One region of the Acetobacterium sp. MES1 genome, then DNA from elsewhere that is predicted to be linked to it. Evidence: a T-box and tRNA genes for the amino acid it is inferred to sense, from the RefSeq annotation. Region 1 holds a T-box; the other holds one or more tRNA genes.
The links. The T-box of region 1 lies ahead of pheS (phenylalanine--tRNA ligase subunit alpha). A T-box ahead of a tRNA ligase gene usually reads a tRNA of that ligase, here a tRNA-Phe.
Positions count from the first base shown of each region.

Region 2: it has a tRNA-Phe gene. The T-box ahead of pheS (phenylalanine--tRNA ligase subunit alpha) is inferred to sense a tRNA for this amino acid. The anticodon was not compared.

Region 1 is NZ_MJUY01000002.1:62,594-72,789, reverse strand. It holds gene BI182_RS00350 (tyrosine recombinase XerC) at 45-1,025, shown strand; gene lexA (transcriptional repressor LexA) at 1,111-1,755, shown strand; gene zapA (cell division protein ZapA) at 1,799-2,359, opposite strand; gene BI182_RS00335 (DNA-processing protein DprA) at 2,467-3,345, opposite strand; gene pheT (phenylalanine--tRNA ligase subunit beta) at 3,360-5,741, opposite strand; gene pheS (phenylalanine--tRNA ligase subunit alpha) at 5,755-6,777, opposite strand; T-box leader at 6,812-7,043, opposite strand; gene BI182_RS00320 (TrmH family RNA methyltransferase) at 7,049-7,867, opposite strand; gene BI182_RS00315 (potassium channel family protein) at 7,870-8,538, opposite strand; gene BI182_RS00310 (TrkH family potassium uptake protein) at 8,553-9,929, opposite strand; gene rplT (50S ribosomal protein L20) at 10,060-10,196, opposite strand, start outside.
Region 2 is NZ_MJUY01000047.1:150,327-160,522, reverse strand. It holds gene mtaB (tRNA (N(6)-L-threonylcarbamoyladenosine(37)-C(2))-methylthiotransferase MtaB) at 1-129, shown strand, start outside; gene BI182_RS12975 (histidine triad nucleotide-binding protein) at 144-488, shown strand; gene rpsU (30S ribosomal protein S21) at 595-777, shown strand; gene BI182_RS12965 (GatB/YqeY domain-containing protein) at 789-1,232, shown strand; gene BI182_RS12960 (cation-translocating P-type ATPase) at 1,416-3,806, shown strand; tRNA gene BI182_RS12955 (tRNA-Pro) at 3,994-4,070, shown strand; tRNA gene BI182_RS12950 (tRNA-Ile) at 4,092-4,168, shown strand; tRNA gene BI182_RS12945 (tRNA-Phe) at 4,194-4,269, shown strand; gene BI182_RS12940 (amidase domain-containing protein) at 4,449-5,750, shown strand; gene BI182_RS12935 (M23 family metallopeptidase) at 5,900-7,240, shown strand; gene BI182_RS12930 (hypothetical protein) at 7,519-8,082, shown strand; gene BI182_RS12925 (regulatory protein RecX) at 8,133-8,825, shown strand; gene BI182_RS12920 (pyridoxamine kinase) at 8,915-9,766, opposite strand; gene pdxR (MocR-like pyridoxine biosynthesis transcription factor PdxR) at 9,867-10,196, shown strand, end outside.

The DNA of each region.
Region 1 (10,196 bases):
CAGCTGTTACCAGCCAACCCCGGCAAAAATTTTAGGAGACTCTGATGACCATCCCAACCAATCTAACTGATAAAATTATTCCCAATAATGCACTGCTGGATGAATTCCTAAATTATGTTTTAACCATTAAAGGTTATTCTGAAAAGTCCGCCCAGGCTTACCGTTATGATCTGATTATTTTTTTCCGCTTCCTCAAACGCTATTTTGCGATGGTTCCCCAATCGCTGCCTTTTGATGCAATTCCCATCGATGATATCGACATTGATGTCTTAAAATCGGTAAATCTGGGGATTCTCTATGCCTTTCTTTCCTACTCCAGTAAGGAACGGCAAAATGCAGATGCGGCCCGAAGCCGCAAGGTCTCTTCCTTACGTTCATTCTTTAATTATCTGTGCAATAAGCAAAAGTACTTTCTGCCCAACCCGGTGACTGAACTGGAAATGCCCAAACTCCCGGCCCGTCATGCCCGTTATCTGGAATGGGACGAAGCCGTGGATTTATTGAAAGGGATTACCGGTCGCCATAAAGAAAGGGACTTTGCCATTATTACCCTGTTTCTCAATTGCGGGATGCGTCTTTCCGAGCTGACCCAAATAAAGATTTCCGACATCAAAAACGATGCCCTGCGCATCATTGGTAAGGGTAATAAAGAGCGTACCGTCTTTTTAAACCATGCCTGCTTAAAAGCCATCAATCGCTATCTGGCGGTGCGCCCAGAATCCAACTGCCCCTATCTCTTTCTCAGCCAGCAAAATGGCCCGATCAGCAATCGGGCGGTTCAGCACCTGGTCAAGAAACATCTGGCGAATTGCGGTCTCAATACCGATGAAATCAGTGTCCACAAACTCCGCCACACCGCTGCAACCCTGATGTTCCGTTATGGCAATGCCGATTTGCGCTCGGTTCAGGAAATTCTTGGTCATCAGAATGTTTCAACCACTCAGATCTATACCCATGTCAATGAAGAAATCCTCCGGGATACCCTTAACCAAAATCCGTTGGCACAGTTTGAAAGCGATGATTGACAACAATGGTAAAATTAAGAACTTACGTTTGCCTTTAATCTGGTGATATGCTATAATGAAGCATAACTATTTTGGAGGAAAACTCATGTACGAGGATTTAAACAGCAAACAATTAGATATCTTGAAATTCATCGAAACTCAAATGCGCGATAAACGTTATCCCCCATCGGTGCGGGAAATTTGTGCCGCTGTTAATCTGAAATCGACTTCCACTGCCCACACCTACCTGAAAAAGCTGGAAGAGTTGGGTTATATCAGGCGGGATTCAACCAAAACCCGGGCTATTGAGGTGTTGCGCCACGATCCCAATGAAACCATTTCCAGTCACTTTGATGAAAAAACAATTATCTCATTGCCAATTTTAGGCTGCGTCACTGCCGGTGCTCCAATTCTGGCAATTGAAAACATTACTGATATTTTCCCGCTGCCGCTCGATTTTACCGGATCCGATGACGCCTTTATTCTTATAGTCAAGGGGACTAGCATGATTGAAGCCGGGATTCTCGATGGTGATAAAATCATCGTCCGAAAGCAGGAGACGGCCCGAAATAATGACATTGTTGTAGCGCTTTTGCTTGAAGATAACGAAGCCACGGTCAAACGCATTTTTTACGACGAGCCCAATAAAATCCGGCTGCAACCGGAAAATAAAACCATGGATCCGATTTTCTGCAATGCCCAGGATATCAAAATTCTTGGCAAGGTAACCGGTCTGATCCGCAAATTTTAGAGCAATAAAAAAAGATGTGCAAACATCTTTTTTTTATTTTCCGTTAGTCCAGTTTCATTTTGTCTTCAATGCTTTTAAAGACATCTTTTTCGATATGATTTTTGTTGGCTTTGACCAATTCGATCTGGCTTTCAAACAACTGATTCTGGAGATCCAGGATTGTTTTGCGGCTGGTTTCACTTTCAATTTTTCCTTGTCGTAAGTGTTCCCGGTATTGGGCCAACAGATCATTTTTTTCATCCAGTTCTTTTTGCAATAAGTCTTTCTCTTCAGCCAGTGCTTGATATTTTGCCTGTTCTTCGGCCAGCAAATCGCTGAGTTTCTTGAGTTCAGCTTTAACTTGTTTCACCTCGCCGACTTCTTTGGCTTTTACTTCTTCACTGCTCCGAACTTCTTCCTCTGCGTTGAAAAGCCGCTCGGTAATATTCATACAGCCTAAAATCGCAATCCGAATATGGTTTGTGAAGGGATTCGCAGCCTTGACCCGTTCCAATTCGGTATTGACGTAGTCAGAAACGTGCTTAATATGCTCTTCGTTTCCCTTGGCCTTTAGATTAAATTCGGTATCGAGTATGCGTAATTCCATGATTGTTTGTTCAGGCATTTTTTCCTCCTGTGAAATAAATTTAGTTCTCAAAAGTGATAAAAAGGTTCTTCTTTGTTATATTCTATTATAGGTAATAAACAAGAAAATTACAATTGATTTATCAATTAATACTGCTCAATGACATCAGCCAGTTCTGTATTGCTTAAAATTCGGTAGTCAATCTGTTTTATCTCAAGATGCTTAAAACCAGCCCGTGATTCGCTATGGATAACCGGAATGGAATAAATCGCTTTCTGGTATTTTCTGGCGTAATCCAGGGTATAAATGGTACCGCTCCCCGGCGTAAAATTGGAAACAATCACAAACTGACTGGACGCACTCTGAAGACGATCCCGCTCTACGAACTTATATGGCAGAAGGGTTTCATGATGGGGGTATTCGGATACCAGACAGCCCCCCATGCCACAGATTTTATCTGCCAACTGCTGATTGGTGCTGGGATAAACCGGAGCTAAACCAGAAGGCAGAAAGGCCACCGTCTTCCCACCGGCATCCAAACAACCCTGGTGCCCATAAGAATCAGAACCGATCGCCAGGCCACTGACTACCACAAAATTGTTTTCGGCCAGTAACTTACCTGCTTGAAAAGCAAAATCTGCCCCCAAGGCGGAAGGTTGGCGGCTGCCAATCACTGCCGCCCGTTTGGAATGTGTTAAAATACTCAAGTCGCCCTGATAAAAAATCAACACCGGATGATCCGAAAATTTCAGACTATCCGGAAACGCTTCATCCCAATACGAGCAGCAAGAGATTCCCAGCTGACCGCATTGTTCGGCCAGCGTCTGGGCACAGTCCTCAGCAGCTGCGATTTCGGCCTTGCTGATCTGGCTGGAAATCATCCCAAAAGTCTGGCCGATTTCAACCAACTCCCGGAAACAAAGCTGCTGAGGAGCGGTGATCAACTCCAGCAAGCGGATCGTTTTCTGTCGACCGACCCCTTTTAATTGCTGAAGCCCGACAATATGTTCACAAATCAGATTCATGATCGTTTCAATACTTACTCACGGAGTTGGGCATCAAATGCCTGTTTCAATTCACCGAGAATCTGGTCGATAACCGGATTAATATCATTGTCAGTGAGGGTTCGTTCGTGATGACGGAAGTTTAAGGCATAGGCCAGACTCTTATAACCGGCCGGAATTTGAGCTCCGGTATAGACGTCAAACAATTCAATGCTTTCAAGGATTTCGCCGCTGTTTTTACGGATAATTGCCGCAATCGCTGCCGCCGGAATTTCAGCTTTGAGTAAAATAGCCAAATCGCGATTAGAAGCCGGGAATTTTGGCAGATCAGTAAATTTATTATCCAGGCTGGCACATTCAAAAAGTTCATCAAACGATAACTGACAAACATAACACCGTTTCGGCAGTTCATAATGCTTGACAACCATCGGATGAATCTCGCCGATTTCCCCGAGTTTGGTCCCATTGGCAAAAATTTCTGCTTTTCGTCCGGGATGAAGGAAGTCCGATCCGCCAGCAACAAACTCCGGATAGTAAATTCCAAAATGCTCAAGCAAGAGCTCAACAACCCCTTTTAATTCAAAATAATCCCCGCTGCCATAGGAACTGATGGCCAGTTTTTTGGCTTCAACCGGTAATTCTCCTGGCTTGGTGTTTTTGCGATAGGTATTGGACAATTCAAAAAAACAGCCCGCCGGGTTTTTACGATTATAGTTTAGTGAAATCACTTCCAGCTGATGGCCAATGAGGGTATGGCGCATGATGCTGTTTTCTTCCCCCAGCGGATTAATCAGCGGAATCAGGTTATCCGGAAGCTGTGTATTCAGTCCCTGAAGACGCTTTTCGCTGGTAAAGGAGGATGTCAGGGTTTCAAAATAGCCCTGACCCACCAGAATGTTTTTCAGGCTGTCTTCAAATTTCTGCACTGGGGTTTTACCGCCAACCATGGTTTCGCCGCCCATTATGGTACCAGGGATGCGATCATAGCCAAAAATCCTTACCACTTCCTCGGCCAGATCTTCTTTAAGCTCAATGTCCATCCGATAACTGGGCACTTCAACTTCCAAAACGGCATCGCTTATTTTGTTCACCGTAAAGAATAACCGGGTCAGCATGCTTGAAACTTCCTCAACAGTCAAAGAAATCCCCACAAACGCATTAAACCAATTAACATCGAGGGCAACTTTTTTTAATGCAGCCACCTGAGGGTAAACATCAATCATCCCTTCGATAACATCACAGGCACCAATATCCAGTAGCAGCTGAGTGGCCCGCAGTGCTGCCACTGCGGCTAATTCCGGATCAACACCCTTTTCAAACCGGGATGAGGCTTCGGTTCGCAGGCCCAGTTGCTTAGCCGTTAGACGTACACTGCCTTTGTTAAAATTAGCCGATTCCAGAACAATCAGACTGGTTTTATCGGTGATTTCTGAGTTTTCACCGCCCATGACTCCGGCAATGGCCACTGGAGCCTTGCCATTGGTGATCATCAGCATCGATTCATCAATTTCCCGCTCTTTATCGTCTAAGGTGACCATCTTCTTATCGGCAGTGGTTGTAACCACAATTTCCTGTGACTTAAGGCTGTGGTAATCAAAAGCATGGAGCGGTTGGCCCAGCTCCAGCATCACGTAGTTGGTGACGTCAACAATATTGTTGATTGGCCGCACCCCACTGTTTAGCAGCTTTTTCTGCATCCACAGCGGTGAGTCTTCTATTTTCTTGACTTTGAGCATCTTGGCGACATATCGGGGGCAGGCAGAATCTTCAATACGTACGGCCAAATAGTCGGCGATTTCATCAGCACTTTCTGCGGTGGCGTCATAAACTGGTACTTCAGCCATTGGCAGATCCAGGGTTGCTGCCGCTTCCCGGGCGATCCCCACAATCGATTGGCAATCCGATCGGTTAGCCGTCAGTTCCACATCGATGATCACGTCATCAAGCCACAAAAGTTCCCGGGCATCCATTCCCAGCGGCGTATTTTCCGGCAGAATCAGAATCCCTTCCATGATTTCTTTAGAAAATAAATCGGTGTTCATTCCCAGTTCTTCAATCGAGCAGAACATCCCATAGGAAAGCAATCCCCGAAAATCATTGGTGCCGATTTTGGTACCATTGGCAATTACCGCACCATCAATGGCCACCGGAACAATGGCACCTTCAAAGACATTCTTGGCCGCAGTGACAATCACCCGTTGGTCAGTTCCCATATCCACGGTACAGACGGTCAGCTTATCCGCATTGGGATGGGCTTCAATTTTGGTAATTTGTCCGGTAAAGATATTAACCACATTTTCTGAAACAACCGTTAGGGTTTCCACCTTTGTCCCGGACATCGTCAGAGCCTCCCCAAAATCAAACGGTGCCATTTTTATATCAACAAATTCTTTTAACCAATTCAGTGAAACGAGCATAATTGGGTTCCTCCTATTTAAATTGCGCTAAAAAACGCAGATCATTTTCAAACAATAAACGCAGATCGTTGATGCCATACTTGATCATTGTGATCCGGTCAAGGCCCATGCCAAAGGCAAAGCCGCTGTATTCATCCGGGTCAATGCCACAGAAGCGCAAAACATTCGGGTGAACCATTCCGCAACCGAGAATTTCAATCCAGCCGGTGTTGCTGCAAACCTTACAGCCAACGCCGCCGCATTTAAAGCAGGTTACATCCATCTCAGCGCTGGGCTCGGTAAAATAGAACTGGTGGGGGCGGAACTTGGTTTTCGTCTGTTCACCAAAGAGTTTCTTGGCAAATAAATCAAGGGTTCCTTTAAGATCGCTCATGGTGATGCCTTTATCAATCACCAATCCCTCCATCTGATGGAAGACTGGAGAATGGGTAGCGTCGATTTCATCAAAGCGATAAACCCGACCCGGTGAAATAATCCGCAGGGGTGGTTGCTGTTCTTCCATAACCCGAACTTGAACCGGTGAAGTCTGAGTTCTCAGCACGATATCATCCTGATAGTAAAAAGTGTCCTGGAGGTCTCTGGCCGAATGATCCTGAGGCACATTCAAATAGTCAAAATTATATTTTGCCCATTCAATCTCCGGACCTTCGGCAATGGAGAAGCCCATTCCCAGAAAGATTTCTTTTAAATCATTGATAATCGTAGTTAACGGATGCAGGTTTCCCGCCTGATGTTTTTGTCCAGGCAGGGACACATCGATACGTTCTTCTTTGATCTGCGCTTCAATTTCCTGTTGTTCCAGTAACTGTTTTTGCGCCATGATGTTACTTTCAATTTCTTCCCGGATTTCATTGGCCAGCTTGCCAATGACCGGACGTTCCTCGTTGGAAAGCTTGCCCATTCCTTTTAGGGCAATGGTCAGTTCGCCTTTTTTACCCAGATACTTAATCCGGACATTATCCAGTGATTTCAGTTCGGTAACGGCACTTAGATCAGCTATACAGCGATCTCGTAATTGTTTGAGTTCTAGCTCCATTTCTTTCTCCTTATAAATAAAAAAATCGTCCTCTCAAAAGGACGAAATCATTCCGCGGTACCACCTTAAATTAATACATAATTGTATTCACTTAAAATTTTAACGCAATTAACGTTAGCTGCTATCAATCATCAAAATTGGTTGATGCGGTTCACAGCTAAAACTCCAGAGGGAACTTCAATAAATTTAAACACAAAATCTCTCAGCCTGGGATTTTTTCTCTGTAAAGTCTCATCTTTATTTACTCGCTCTATCATTGTAGATAAGTTATTTAATTATCTTTTACTTTGGTCTGGCATTCCTTAAAATCTCGAATCAGATCATACATGATTATACCTGCAGCCGTTGCCACATTCAGTGACTCCGCTTGACCCAAAATGGGAATTTTCAGTAACAGATCGCAGCATTCACTCATTTGCTTCGACATTCCCTGGGATTCATTCCCCATAACGATGGCAAATGAACCGTTGAGGGACTGGCGTTCCCATAAACAACTGCCACTTAAGGAAGTACCGATGATCGTTACCTGCTGCTCTTTTAACTGCTTGACCGTATCAAGCAGCGAAACGACCTGATAAATCGGCAAGTGAAAGACCGAACCCATCGAACCCCGTAGTACCTTCTCATTGTAAATATCCGCTGTTTTAGCAGACGTCACCACACAGTCAAAACCTGCTGCATCGGCAGTACGAATAATGGTACCAACATTGTAGGGATCCTGAACATCCTCCAGTAAAACCGTACGCTTGAAGGTTCCCGGTCGGCTATTAATTTTATGCAGTACCGCCATAATTCCTTCGGGTTTTTGTAAACCGGACAGGCTTGCCAGAATCGTCGGACTGACGATTGCAATGGCAACTTTATTGTTCTCCAAAGTAACCAGACGATCCCTGACAGATGCGCCATTAATCTTTAGCCAAGTGCTGGTAATAAAGATCTGCTTAAACTGCAATTGATTTTTAACTGCTTCCAGAAAAAGCTTGGTGCCTTCGATGGCAAAGGTACCTTCGGCGTCCCGAAAGGATTTACTGCTGAGTTTACGCAGATACTTCAGTTGCTCATTATTTTTTGATGTAATTTCTGGAAACATCGTTAATGGTCTTTTCGGGACAGTTTGTTAATCTCATTAATGGAGCGATTCTCCCCCATCACAATCAGTTTATCTCCGGCATGAATCACATCACTGGCCAATGGCGAAGCATTTAAGACATCCAGACTCCGAATTGCAATTACATTTAAGCCATGTTTTTCCCGGAGGTTTAACTGTTCCAGGTTTTTTCCTTCCCAAATATGAAGGGACTCCACCTCAACGATGGAATGATTGGTATCCAGCTCCAAAATATCGATAAAATCGCCGGAAAACAGATTATGCGCAACCCGCTCACCCATGTCCCGCTCTGGAGAAAATACTTTTTTGACCCCTAATTTAAGTAGCACCTTTTCGTGCTGGGCATTGTTGGCTTTTCCATAAATTTCATTGATTCCCAGTTCCTGAGCATTGACAATACCCATAATACTGCTGTTAATGTCTGAGGTAATGGAAACCACCACCGCATCGACATTCTTCAAGCCAATCGATTTCAGTGCATTAATATCGGTCACATCCGCTTGCACCGCATAGGTTACCAAATTCGCAATGTTTTGAATTTTTTCTTCGTCATTATCGACGACAACAACATTACAGCCCAATTCGCTGAGGGTGATGGCCAGTGCTTCACCAAAACGCCCTAAACCAAGAACCGCAAACTGCTTTTCTTTCAATTAATACTCCTCCTCTAGCCAATCATAATGTTGCCTTCCGGCAATTTGAAATTTCCCACGTTTTCTCGGGCTCGCTTTTCACTGCGTGAAATCGCATAGGCTACCGTTAACGGACCCAGCCGGCCAACAAACATGGTCAAACTGATGGCTATTTTCCCCGCTGTTGATAAATGAGGGGTTAAACCGGTTGTTAAGCCAACCGTACCAAATGCTGAAAGAACTTCAAAAACCACCGTTTCAAAAGAAGCTTCAGGTTCAGTACATAATAACACAAAAATCATAAAGATGACAATACCCAATGCAATGACAATCACCGAAATGGACCGACGGATTGCCGGGCCCATGATGCTACGCTTAAAGGCCACCACATCTTTTCGACCATGAAGAACGGAGACAACCGTCATCATAATAATCGCAAAGGTGGTGGTTTTAACGCCGCCACCGGTGGACCCCGGTGAAGCTCCGATAAACATAAACAGCATGGTTAAAAACAATGATGGTGTTGTTAAAGCGGCAATGTCAATGGTATTATAACCAGCAGTTCTTGGTGTGATCGACTGGAAAGCGGCGGCCAGTAGTTTTTCGGGAAAAGAAAGCTTTCCCATCGTCATCGGATTATTGTATTCAAAAACAAAAAAAAGCACAAAACCAATAATCAAAAGAACACCGGTGACTGTCAGGGCCAGTTTGGCATGCATAGTCATTTTTTCAAATTTTCGAATGTTAATGATATCACTGGTAACGGCAAATCCCAGCCCCCCCAGAATAATCAGCCCGCCAATCACAAAATTGACAATAAAATTACCGACATATTTTGTCAGGCTGGAGTAATTCCCAAATAGATCAAAACCAGCATTACAAAAGGCAGAAATCGAATGAAAAAAGCTGAAGGCAGTGCCCCGCAAAAATCCATATTCCGGAATAAAAACCAGGGCCAACAATAATGCCCCAACTGTTTCAATGATCAGCGATGAAAAGAAAATGTACTTGGTGAATTTAACTACTCCGGAAAGTGAATCCATGTTCACTGAGGATTGAATCAGCAGACGATCCTTGATCGTAATCCGTTTTCCCGCCAGTACAAAAAACATTGTCGTCAATGACATGAAGCCCAGGCCACCGATCTGTATCAGTAAAATAATAACGACTTTCCCAAATACCGACCAAAAGGTGCCGGTGTCCACAACCACAAGCCCCGTTACGCATACTGCTGAGGTAGCCGTAAATAACGCATTAATAAAACCACCGCTGGTTCCTGATGCGCTGGCCATCGGCAAGGTCAACAAAATGGCTCCCAGTAGGATCACCAGTGCAAATCCATAAATCAGCATTTCTGCCGGGGAACGTTGTCCCGCAAATTTTTTAAAGTTCCAGCGTATTTTTTCTGCCATGATTCGATTCCTGCCTTAAATATTTAATAACCATACCTATTCTAACACGACACAATAAAAAAGCAAGAATAATATCCATAAAAAAAACTTCTCAAGCATGGATAATCCGTTGAGAAGTTTTTCATTACGATTAGTTCATGTTCTTCTTTGATACTTCAACTAAGTCTTTAAAAGCATTACTGTCATTCATTGCCAGATCTGCTAAGATTTTACGGTCGATTTCAACACCTGCCTGTTTTAAACCAAACATGAATTTGCTGTAGCTTA
Region 2 (10,196 bases), on a different contig from region 1:
ACCGGCCACACCAAGAACTATCTGCCAGTGATACTCAAAACCGATGAAGAAATAAGTGGTAGAATCATCCCGGTTAGGGTATCATATATTAGTCGGTATGCTGATAAGTTAGTCGGAGAATCTATATAATTAAGGAGGAAGATATGTCCCAAGACTGTATTTTTTGTAAGATCGTCAATAAGGAAATTCCCGCCGATGTGGTTTATGAAGATGACCGGGTCATCGCCTTTAACGATATTGCGCCCCAGGCCCCGGTTCATGTGATTATTATCCCCAAAGAACATTTTGATTCGATCCTGTCGGTTCAGGCAGGCAATGATATTATTTGCCATGTTCATACGGTAGCCAATCGCATTGCCCTTAAAACGGGGATTGCCGAGAGTGGTTTTCGACTGGTGAATAATTGCGGTAAGGATGGTAATCAGACCGTTCCGCATCTGCATTATCATTTATTGGGCGGCCGACCATTATTATGGCCACCAGGCTGAAAAATAATTGACAGCGCTCTAAATATTGCGTATAATAAAGTTTGACTCATACCATGTTGATTGACAATACCGGAAATTAGCAACGGATTAGAGGGGGGGGTTGAAAATGTCTGAAGTAAAAATCAAAGAAAATGAAACACTCGAAAGTGCATTGCGACGTTTCAAAAGAAAAACTGCAATGGCTGGGGTTATGTCTGAAATTCGCAAAAGAGAGCATTATGAAAAGCCAAGCGTAAAGCGAAAAAGAAAATCAGAAGCAGCTAGAAAAAGAAAGATGAAAAAAAGATAGGATGTGACTAATTGGCATTAAAGGATCAATTACAGGCTGACTTAAAAACAGCAATGAAGGAAAAGGATAAGGTCAAGAAATCGACCGTTACCATGATTCGGGCGGCTATTTTACAAGTCGAGAAGGATCAGCAAGTGGAACTGGCAGATGACCAGATTCTTGAAATTATTGCCAAACAGCTCAAACAACGTCGGGATGGCCTGGCTGAGTTTGAGAAAGCTCAAAGAGACGATTTAATCCAGCAGGCTCGCGAAGAAATAGTAATTATCGAGAGCTACCTTCCTACACAATTAACACTTGATGAAATCAAAGTAATTGTGGCTGAAACAATAACAGAAACCGGTGCTGTTGATGCCAAAGACATGGGAAAAATAATGAGTGCCCTGATGCCGAAGGTTAAAGGTCGGGCGGATGGTAAGCTTGTGAATCAAGTGGTCAGAGAAAGTCTGGCATAACAAAAAAATTAATACTACACATATAAAGAGGTTTGTCCCTGGGGCAGACTTCTTTTTTGTTTAATAAATTTTTTGGTAAAATTTGAAACAGTTATCAATTGTTAAACGGCGGGAGGCGCTACAAGGTATTTTAAGATTGCGGTGATATAATCCAACCAGTAAATAACAAAATGGGAGGATTAAATGGATAATCATATCAACCTTGAAATTGGACTGAGTCAAGTCCAGGTTGAAGAAAGGATCGCCGCCGGAAAGGTTAATATCCAGCCCCAATCCAAAACAAAAACCATTGGTAGAATTGTCAGGGATAATAGTTTAACCTTGTTTAACATGCTTAACATCATCCTGGCATTAATGGTTATTTTTGTACAGTCATTTCAAAACCTTCTATTTATTAATATTGTCATAATAAACACATTGATTGGTATCATTCAGGAAATTAAGGCAAAAAAAACCATTGATCGGCTCTCGTTGATTTCACAACCCCATGTGACGGTGATCAGGGATGGCAACCGCCAGGAAATTGTTTTTGAAAAAATCGTCCTGGACGATATTCTGATCCTCAAGGCTGGCAAACAGGTGCCATCCGATTCCCGGGTGGTCAAAGGTGAGCTGGAAGTCAATGAATCGTTGCTGACAGGTGAGTCAGATTCGATTATGAAATATGAGGGCGATTCGCTGCTGTCCGGCAGTTTTGTGGTTTCCGGGGAAGCCAGCGTTTTGGTGACTCAGGTTGGTCTGGAAAACTATGCCTCAAAACTGGTTGACGCTGTCAAGGTGGCAAAAAAACCGAACTCTGAAATTATGAAAGCATTGGGCTTTATTATGAAAAGCATCAGCATCGTGATTGTTCCCATTGGTCTGCTGCTTCTCTATAAGCAGTTGATCGTCCAGGCGCTGCCGCTTCAGGCTGGTGTGACCCAGACGGTGGCGGCATTGATTGGGATGATTCCGGAAGGGTTGGTACTCTTAACCAGTGTCGCCCTGGCCGTTGGGGTAATCCGGTTGGGACAGCATCAGACGCTGGTTCAGGAGCTTTATTGCATTGAGACGCTGGCCCGGGTCGATATGCTTTGTCTGGATAAAACCGGAACCATCACCGAGGGCAATATGGAAGTATTGTCAATGGAAACCCTTTGTCATGACAAAAATCCGGTTCAGGCGATCCGGGCTTTGATTGCCAATTTAAAAGATGATAATGCCACCTATCGGGCCCTTTATGAAAGTTGCAAGGGCGAGGCGCCCAAATGGCAGTGTGACCGGGTAGTTCCCTTTTCCTCGGAGCGGAAGTGGAGTGGTGCTTTTTTCAGCGACCAGGGCACCTTTGTGATCGGGGCACCGGAATTCATTTTAAAAGAGCGTTATCCGGAAATTCAGGATAAGGTTGAAGGCTATGCCAGTGAAGGCAATCGGGTTTTAATGTTGGGCTATGCTTCGGAACCATTTAAAGAGGATGGGAGTTTGCCGGATCATATCAAAACGGTGGCACTGTTGCCGATGGGCGATAAAATTCGTCAGGAAGCCAAGAAGACCCTGGAGTTTTTTAGAAATCAGGGAGTCACAATCAAAGTTATTTCCGGAGATAATCCAGTAACGGTATCTCAGGTTGCCCATCGGGCGGGTTTGCTGGATTGGGATAATTCTGTGGATGCCGCCACCCTCACCACCGAGGAGGATGTCCGTAAGGCTGCGCTGGACTATTCGGTTTTTGGTCGGGTAACCCCGGGGCAGAAACGACTTTTAATTGAATCGCTTAAAAATCAAGGTCATACCGTGGCGATGACTGGGGATGGGGTCAATGATGTACTGGCTTTAAGAGAGGCGGACTGTAGCATTGCCATGGCCGAAGGCAGCGATGCGGTGCGCCAGGTTTCACAGTTGGTCTTATTGGATTCCAACTTCGCCAGTTTTACCCGGGTCTTGATGGAAGGGCGCCGGGTTATTAATAATATTACCAGGGCGGCCTCGCTATTTTTGGTGAAAACCATGTTTTCGCTTTTGCTGGCGGTGATTGTGATCATTGCCAATGAGGCCTATCCTTTTGTACCGATTCAACTGACCTTGATCAGTGCGTTGACAATTGGGGCACCCTCGGTTTTTCTGGCCCTGGAGCCCAATAAGAACCGGATTACCGGCAACTTTCTCGAAAAGGTGCTCAAAAAATCCTTGCCGGGGGCGCTGACGGTGGTGTTTAATGTGGTGATGATCATGATCGTCGGCGCTTACCTGTCTCTCGATCATCAGCAAATTTCTACGCTGGCGGTTATTTCCACCGGTTTGATTGGCTTAGTGATTCTTTTTCGGGTCTGCCAGCCACTTGACAATAAGCGCTGGGCCTTATTCTTTGCGATGACGGTTTCATTTTTATGCTGTGTGCTGTTCTTGGAAGATTTGTTTTTCCTGACTCCAATCCAGGATTTTCTGCCAGCGATGTTTATCGTGTTGGGTATTACAACCTTGGATATCTATCCCTTGATCAGAATTTTTGGCTGGGGGGTTAATCGGGTTGAGGGTTATCTGAACCGCCGAGAAAAAGAATCAACCACTGCCAAGGCAACCGTATTGGAAAAATAGATACGGATCAAGCTTTTTCACAAAAGAGTCAAAAAAATGATTCTTTTGTGAAAAAAAGACTTGCATTAGGGTTTGCGATCGTGCTATAATAAGCAAGTCGTCAAAGATAAATCGTATCGAAAAGCATAAAGATAAAAAAGTCCTTGACAGCAGACACGAAAACATTTATAATAGTCAAGTATTGTATCGAGGTGTAGCGCAGTTTGGTAGCGCACATGGTTTGGGACCATGGGGCCGGAGGTTCGAATCCTCTCACCTCGACCATTTTTTTTAGAAATTACTTGGGGGCCTTTAGCTCAGTTGGTTAGAGCAACCGGCTCATAACCGGTAGGTCCGGGGTTCGAGCCCCTGAAGGCCCACCATATTTTTTTGCCAAGTTTTATATATGCCCAGATAGCTCAGTCGGTAGAGCAGGGGACTGAAAATCCCCGTGTCGGTGGTTCGATTCCGCCTCTGGGCACCACCACTTATAAAGATGACAGCGTAAGCTGTTTTTTTTATTTTTTGGATTATTGCCAGGTTTTGGTGGTACAGTATCAATAAATAATCGGTTTGTCGGTTTTTTTCAGATCTTCATGGTTTGTTCACGAGAAGTACACATTATAGATATATAATTGTTACAAATACTGAAGAGGTGGGGAAATGAAAAGAAGAAAAAATGCCATCAGGCGGAAACGAAGAAGAACAATGATCGGGCTGGTGATCATGACGATCATGGCAATGGGTGTCGTGTCTATCGGTGTCATGGCAAATTCAGATGCCGTTGCGACCAGTGCTGGGAGTATTTTTGATGCGAAACCGGAAAGTAATACGGCTAAAAGCGGAGGCAACATAAAAATTCGGGAGAGCGATGAGACAATCGATAGTGCCATGCTAAAACCGATCAATGACTATTTTGAAACCTATTTCCGTGCCATGGCCAATCTGGAAACGGAGGACCTTACCGGGATTTTTGTCGATCCCACCGGTGAAAATGCCTGGGTCAATCAGAGTGCCATGGACTATCTGATCCAACTGCGACAAAACCAGAGTAATGATCTGAGAATGAGTGACTATCAATGTGGCTTGACTGTGACAAGCGTTGACACCAATTCGGATGCGATCGAAGTGGTTCTGTTAGAAGACCATACCGTTAACTTTGCCTTTATCCCCGATGTGGAGTCTTCCAGTTCCGGGATTACCCACACCTTTTATCTCACGGAAACCGCTGATGGTTATGCCATCACTGAACATTATAAAGACGAGGACAGCTTTTTAATGCTGGAAGAAGCAATTGAAGGCAGTTATGACGATCCTGAGGTGGTGGCAGATGAACTGCTTAGTGATGCACTGGCAGTTATCGAAGCCTTGGCCGAGGAAAAGGATGACTTTAATTCAGAGGTATGGGAAAGCGAGACAGTAGCAGTTGATCATGACTATGATACGGAGGCAGCACTGGATTACGCCATGACCTGGGTTGATGCCATTGAAGTCGAGCGAAATGATGCTTATGGCAGTTATGATCGTTACGGTGGTAACTGCAATAATTATATTTCACAGTGTCTTTTTGCTGGTGGAATCCCCATGGACAGCGACGGTGACAACAAATGGAAATGGTACGGCGAAGAAGTGAATCTGGATGAAGTGGACTGGGGTCGGAGCCCTGCCTGGACCGGGGTTGAGGAATTTTACACCTACGCCAGCGAAAATGATGGCTATGGACTGGTGGCGCTTGTTGACGAGAACGTCTATTCGGGATCAATTGGCGATGTTTTACAATATGGACAAAATGGCGACTGGCTCCATTCGGTTATCATTACAGATGTAATTACGGACAGCGATGGAAAAATGGCAGATTATCTCATTAATTCGAATACCACGGATCGAATCAATTATCCGGCCAGTGCCTATGGTTATTCGGAATTGCGACTGATTAAAATTTTAGGCTGGAACGATGGCCAATAGTTGCAGCCGTATTTAGTGTCATACCCTTTCTTCCTGATTTATGAACGAATACCATAGCGAATAAAAAACGTTTAGACATACAAAATACTTGTAAAATATAAAGCCATATGGTATCATAAATGTAAATAAATTGTAACAGGAGGAGAGGCATGGAAAAAACTCAGAATTTTTTTGAAAAAGTCCGAGCAAGAATTAAAAAATACCGATTTAATTGGTCGACCAAGCAAGTTGAACATGATGAATTCGTAGAGATTGAACATGTCAATCACGGGGAAACGTTGAACAAAGACAAAAGGCGGCTGTTTAAAATGCGGGGCTCCGCAGTGGTGGTCTGTACTTTTTTAGTATTAGTGGGAGCCGGAGCAGTCGATGCGCAAACCCGGGCCTACGAGGTGATTTACAAAGGTACCAGTATTGGCTATATTGACAGTCTGGAAGTACTGGAAGCAGCAGTTGGTGATACCAGTGCTGATAAAAGTGGACGAAGAAACCGGGAAGGTAGCGATTATGAAATCCGGACGGCCCGATCTACAGATTTTTTAACAACAGAAGAAGTAACCCAAGTCATAACTGCCATCAGAACCGAGGAAAAGAATAATCAGCCGGAGGTTTTGGTTGCCCGTGTTGACAATGTGGAACCAGCTGCAGCGACAGCTTCTCAGGAAACACCCATCACAGATGCCGAAAAGCTTCAAACGGGCTCGGTTGCGGCTGTAGTTGAAGAAGAACCAATTCTTGAACCGGAGACAAACACTGCCAGTGTGGCTGCGAGTCATACGTCAGAGACACCAGTAAATCAAGCGACAGAAACCCCGGCGGTAGTGGCAGAGGTACCGGTTGAAGACGTACCAGTTATTGAAGCACCGGTGACTGAGGTTGTTGTTGAGGATATCCAGCCGGAAACATCTCCAGTTGATGAAGCACCAGTGGTGGACACTCCCGTGGTCGAAGCGCCGACAGAGGAAAATCCCATCACTGAACCACCAATAACTGATATTCCGGAAGAACCGGTTGCTGAGCTACCGGCGGTTGAAGCCCCGGCTGCTGAAACCCCGGCGGTAGAACCGGCCAAAGAGACGCCTCAGGCTCAGTTTATGATCCCGGCCAGTGGCCGGGTAGGAGAAATTCTCCGTGACTACGATGGCGGCTACTACAGCAATCATTATCGGGCGGCTGCGGTTGACATCTTAAACAGCGAAGGAACTGACATTTATGCAGCGGCCTCGGGAACGGTCACCTTGTCCAGCTGGTATGGTGGTTATGGCAAGTGTGTGATCATTGATCATGGCAACGGCTATTCAACCCTTTATGGACACTTCAGTTCGGTGGATGTAGTAGAAGGTCAGGCAGTTACCCAGGGTCAGCGTATTGGTGGAATGGGATCGACCGGATCGTCCACTGCCAATCATGTCCACTTTGAAGTACGGGTCAATGATGAGGCCCAGCCGATTGGCAATTACTTCAATATCAGTAGCGGCGATTATATTTAAACCATCAGACACCGAAATAACTGTGACTGAGGTTATCGCAAAACTACCGTACCGACCAATTATTAATCTGTTGTTCGCTGCGGAATCGGACAGGCGATGCCGTGTCCGCTCCGATGCGTACAACATGATATAACAATTGTCGGTACTGGGTTAGCTTTTTTACAGTCTGAGACACCGAAATGACGGTGTCTTTTTTTACCAAAAATCTTGCAGAACAGATAATAATATGGTATCATAATGTAACAAAAACGTAACGAATAAATACAAGAGGTAAATAAATGGACGAGACTGTAAAGATTGAAAGAGAAAAACGACGAATACAACGAAAAAGAAAGCGGCAGCGCAGTAGTATTGTCACCATTATGATACTATTTATATTAGCATCTGTGGGGGTTGTCAGTGCTCAAACCCAGGGATATGAAGTTTTTTATCATGGCGAAAGTCTTGGTTATGTGCAGAATTCGGGTGTTTTTAAATCGGCAGTTGATCGGATTGAAACCAACCTCAGAGAATGTTACAATTATGATAATCTTCATTTGGGCAATGGATTTCAACTGCTCCCGGCACGGGTCGAGAATCCCATGGATTTAGATACCTGTGTTAATGTCTTAAACAGCAAAGGCATTGCGCTTTATGTAGACGGCGCAGCTGTTTTAGTCGATGGCGAAAAAATAGGGACGATGACATCATTGACTGATGCAGAAAGTGTCATTGCGGCATATAAGAATTTAAGTAACAACAAAAATACCAGTGGGATAACATGTGTGGAAGTTACGGTGCCGCTATCGGAAACAAAGGATTTTGCAACGATGTTAACAGCCTTAAAAGTCCATTTAAAATAAAATCGACCAAACACCAGCTGTGGCTGGTGTTTTTTTACAGGAGGAGTGCGATGGGTGAAATAAGTCGGGAAAAAGCAATGGATCTGGCGGTAAAATATCTGTCTTTTAAGTCACGAACCAGCAGTGAAATGGTTGGATACCTGAAGAAAAAGAACGTCCCGGATACGATTATTGCTGAGGTGATGCAAAAGCTGGATGAATACCATTATATTGACGATGCAGTATATCTGAAAAATTATCTGGAGAACAATCGACAGCTGAATTATTATGGCTCCCGGCGACTGCTTCAGGATCTCAAAAAGCGGGGCCTTGGCGATGATTTACTGCTTTCACTGGTTGATCTTTTTCCCAGAGAAGTGGAAATGCACTGTTGTGAGATGGTGGCAAAAAAAAGCCTGGTGCTATTAAAGGGTCAAACGCCATTCCAACAGAAAAAAAAAGTGTACGAAAAACTGGGGCGGATGGGTTACCCCACCGAAATGGTTCTGGAAGTGATCAAAAACCTGGAATTAACTGACGAATTCATGGAATTATCGGCAGATGACTTGGTTCGGGAAGAAAAAAAGCAGCAAGAAAAGCTGGATCGGGACTTTCAAAAATATCTGCGCACTCAGCGCCAAAAAGGGCTAGCAGGAAAAGTCTTGATCTATCAGATCAAAAAGAGTTTAATGGGTCGGGGTTATCCCTATGAGTTGATCAATGAAAAGATCGAAGCGATGGAAGAAGAGCTGCTGGACGAATAAAAAAATCAGGAGATTGTTGATCGCCCGATTTTTTTATAGATAACCGATGGACCAAATAGTGTTATCAAAATGGCAGCTAATTTTTACAATTATAATCCCAAACGTTTTATCAAATAAGGAATAGCCCGTTCAAAGCACACGCCATAACGTTTTTCCTGCTGGAGCTCCACCGTTTTTAGAATACACTCCCGGGTGTAATCCACGGCGATCTGAGTGGCTTCTTGTAAATTAAAGTCGCTTAGCAGTCCGGCCAGTAGCGTACTTCCAAAAATATCCCCGGTACCATGGAAGTAATCAGCCACCCGGTCATTAAAGACGTAGTCAAACGTACGGGATTTTGCATCATAGGTAGCCGCTCCCAGTTTGGAGGGGTCAAATGAAATACCGGTGACCACTACTTTTGGGGAACCCAGTTGGGACAATCGGAGTAATAAGCCTTCGACGTAGTTTTGATCGTAGTCTTCACCAATATACGGCTCATCCAAGAGCAAGGCGGCTTCGGTGAGATTGGGAACGATGATATCCGCTTTGGCGCAAAGGGTGGTCATCCCCTTGGCCATTTCGGGCGTATAAATCGAATACAGCTCGCCGTGATCGGCCATTACCGGATCCACCAGGATCAGGTTTGTTTCTGTACGGAAGCGATCAAAGAGACTGGCAACCAAATCGATCTGTTCGAAGGAGCCTAAAAAACCGCTATACAATGCATCAAATTCCAGCTTTAGCGATTGCCAGTGATCAGAAATTGGACGGATGTCGGCGGTTAAATCGCGATAGGTAAAATCCGTAAAACCACCAGTGTGGGTGGACAAAACGGCGGTGGGCAAGACGCTGGTATCAAATCCAGCGGCGGAGATAATCGGCAGCGCTACAGTCAGAGAACATCTGCCGACACAGGATATATCATGGATCGCGGCAACCCGCTTTTGTTTATTTTGCATTTGAATCTCCTTGTTTAAATTAAGTCTATTATATGCTAAAATTGAACCTGTGGAAAGTCTCAGTTAATCAAAAAACTATGGATTCAGATTAGGAGGAGCAATGCTTACCATCCCATTCAAAAATAAAGGTTCCTTTTTGTATGTAGAAATATATGAATTTATCAAGCAGGAAATAACGGACGGCAACTTGAAATATGGGGAGAAACTTCCGTCCAAACGAAGTCTGGCCAGTCATCTGGCAGTCAGCGTGAATACAGTGGATACAGCCTATAGTCAGTTGGTGGCGGAAGGCTACCTGGAAGCCATTCCCAAAAGGGGTTACTTTGTTTGTCAGATCGCAACCTATCTTGTGAAAGATGCCAATCGCATTCAGGATAAAAGAGCGACAATAAAAAAAACAGAAGTGGTTACAATTGATTTTTCTCCCAAT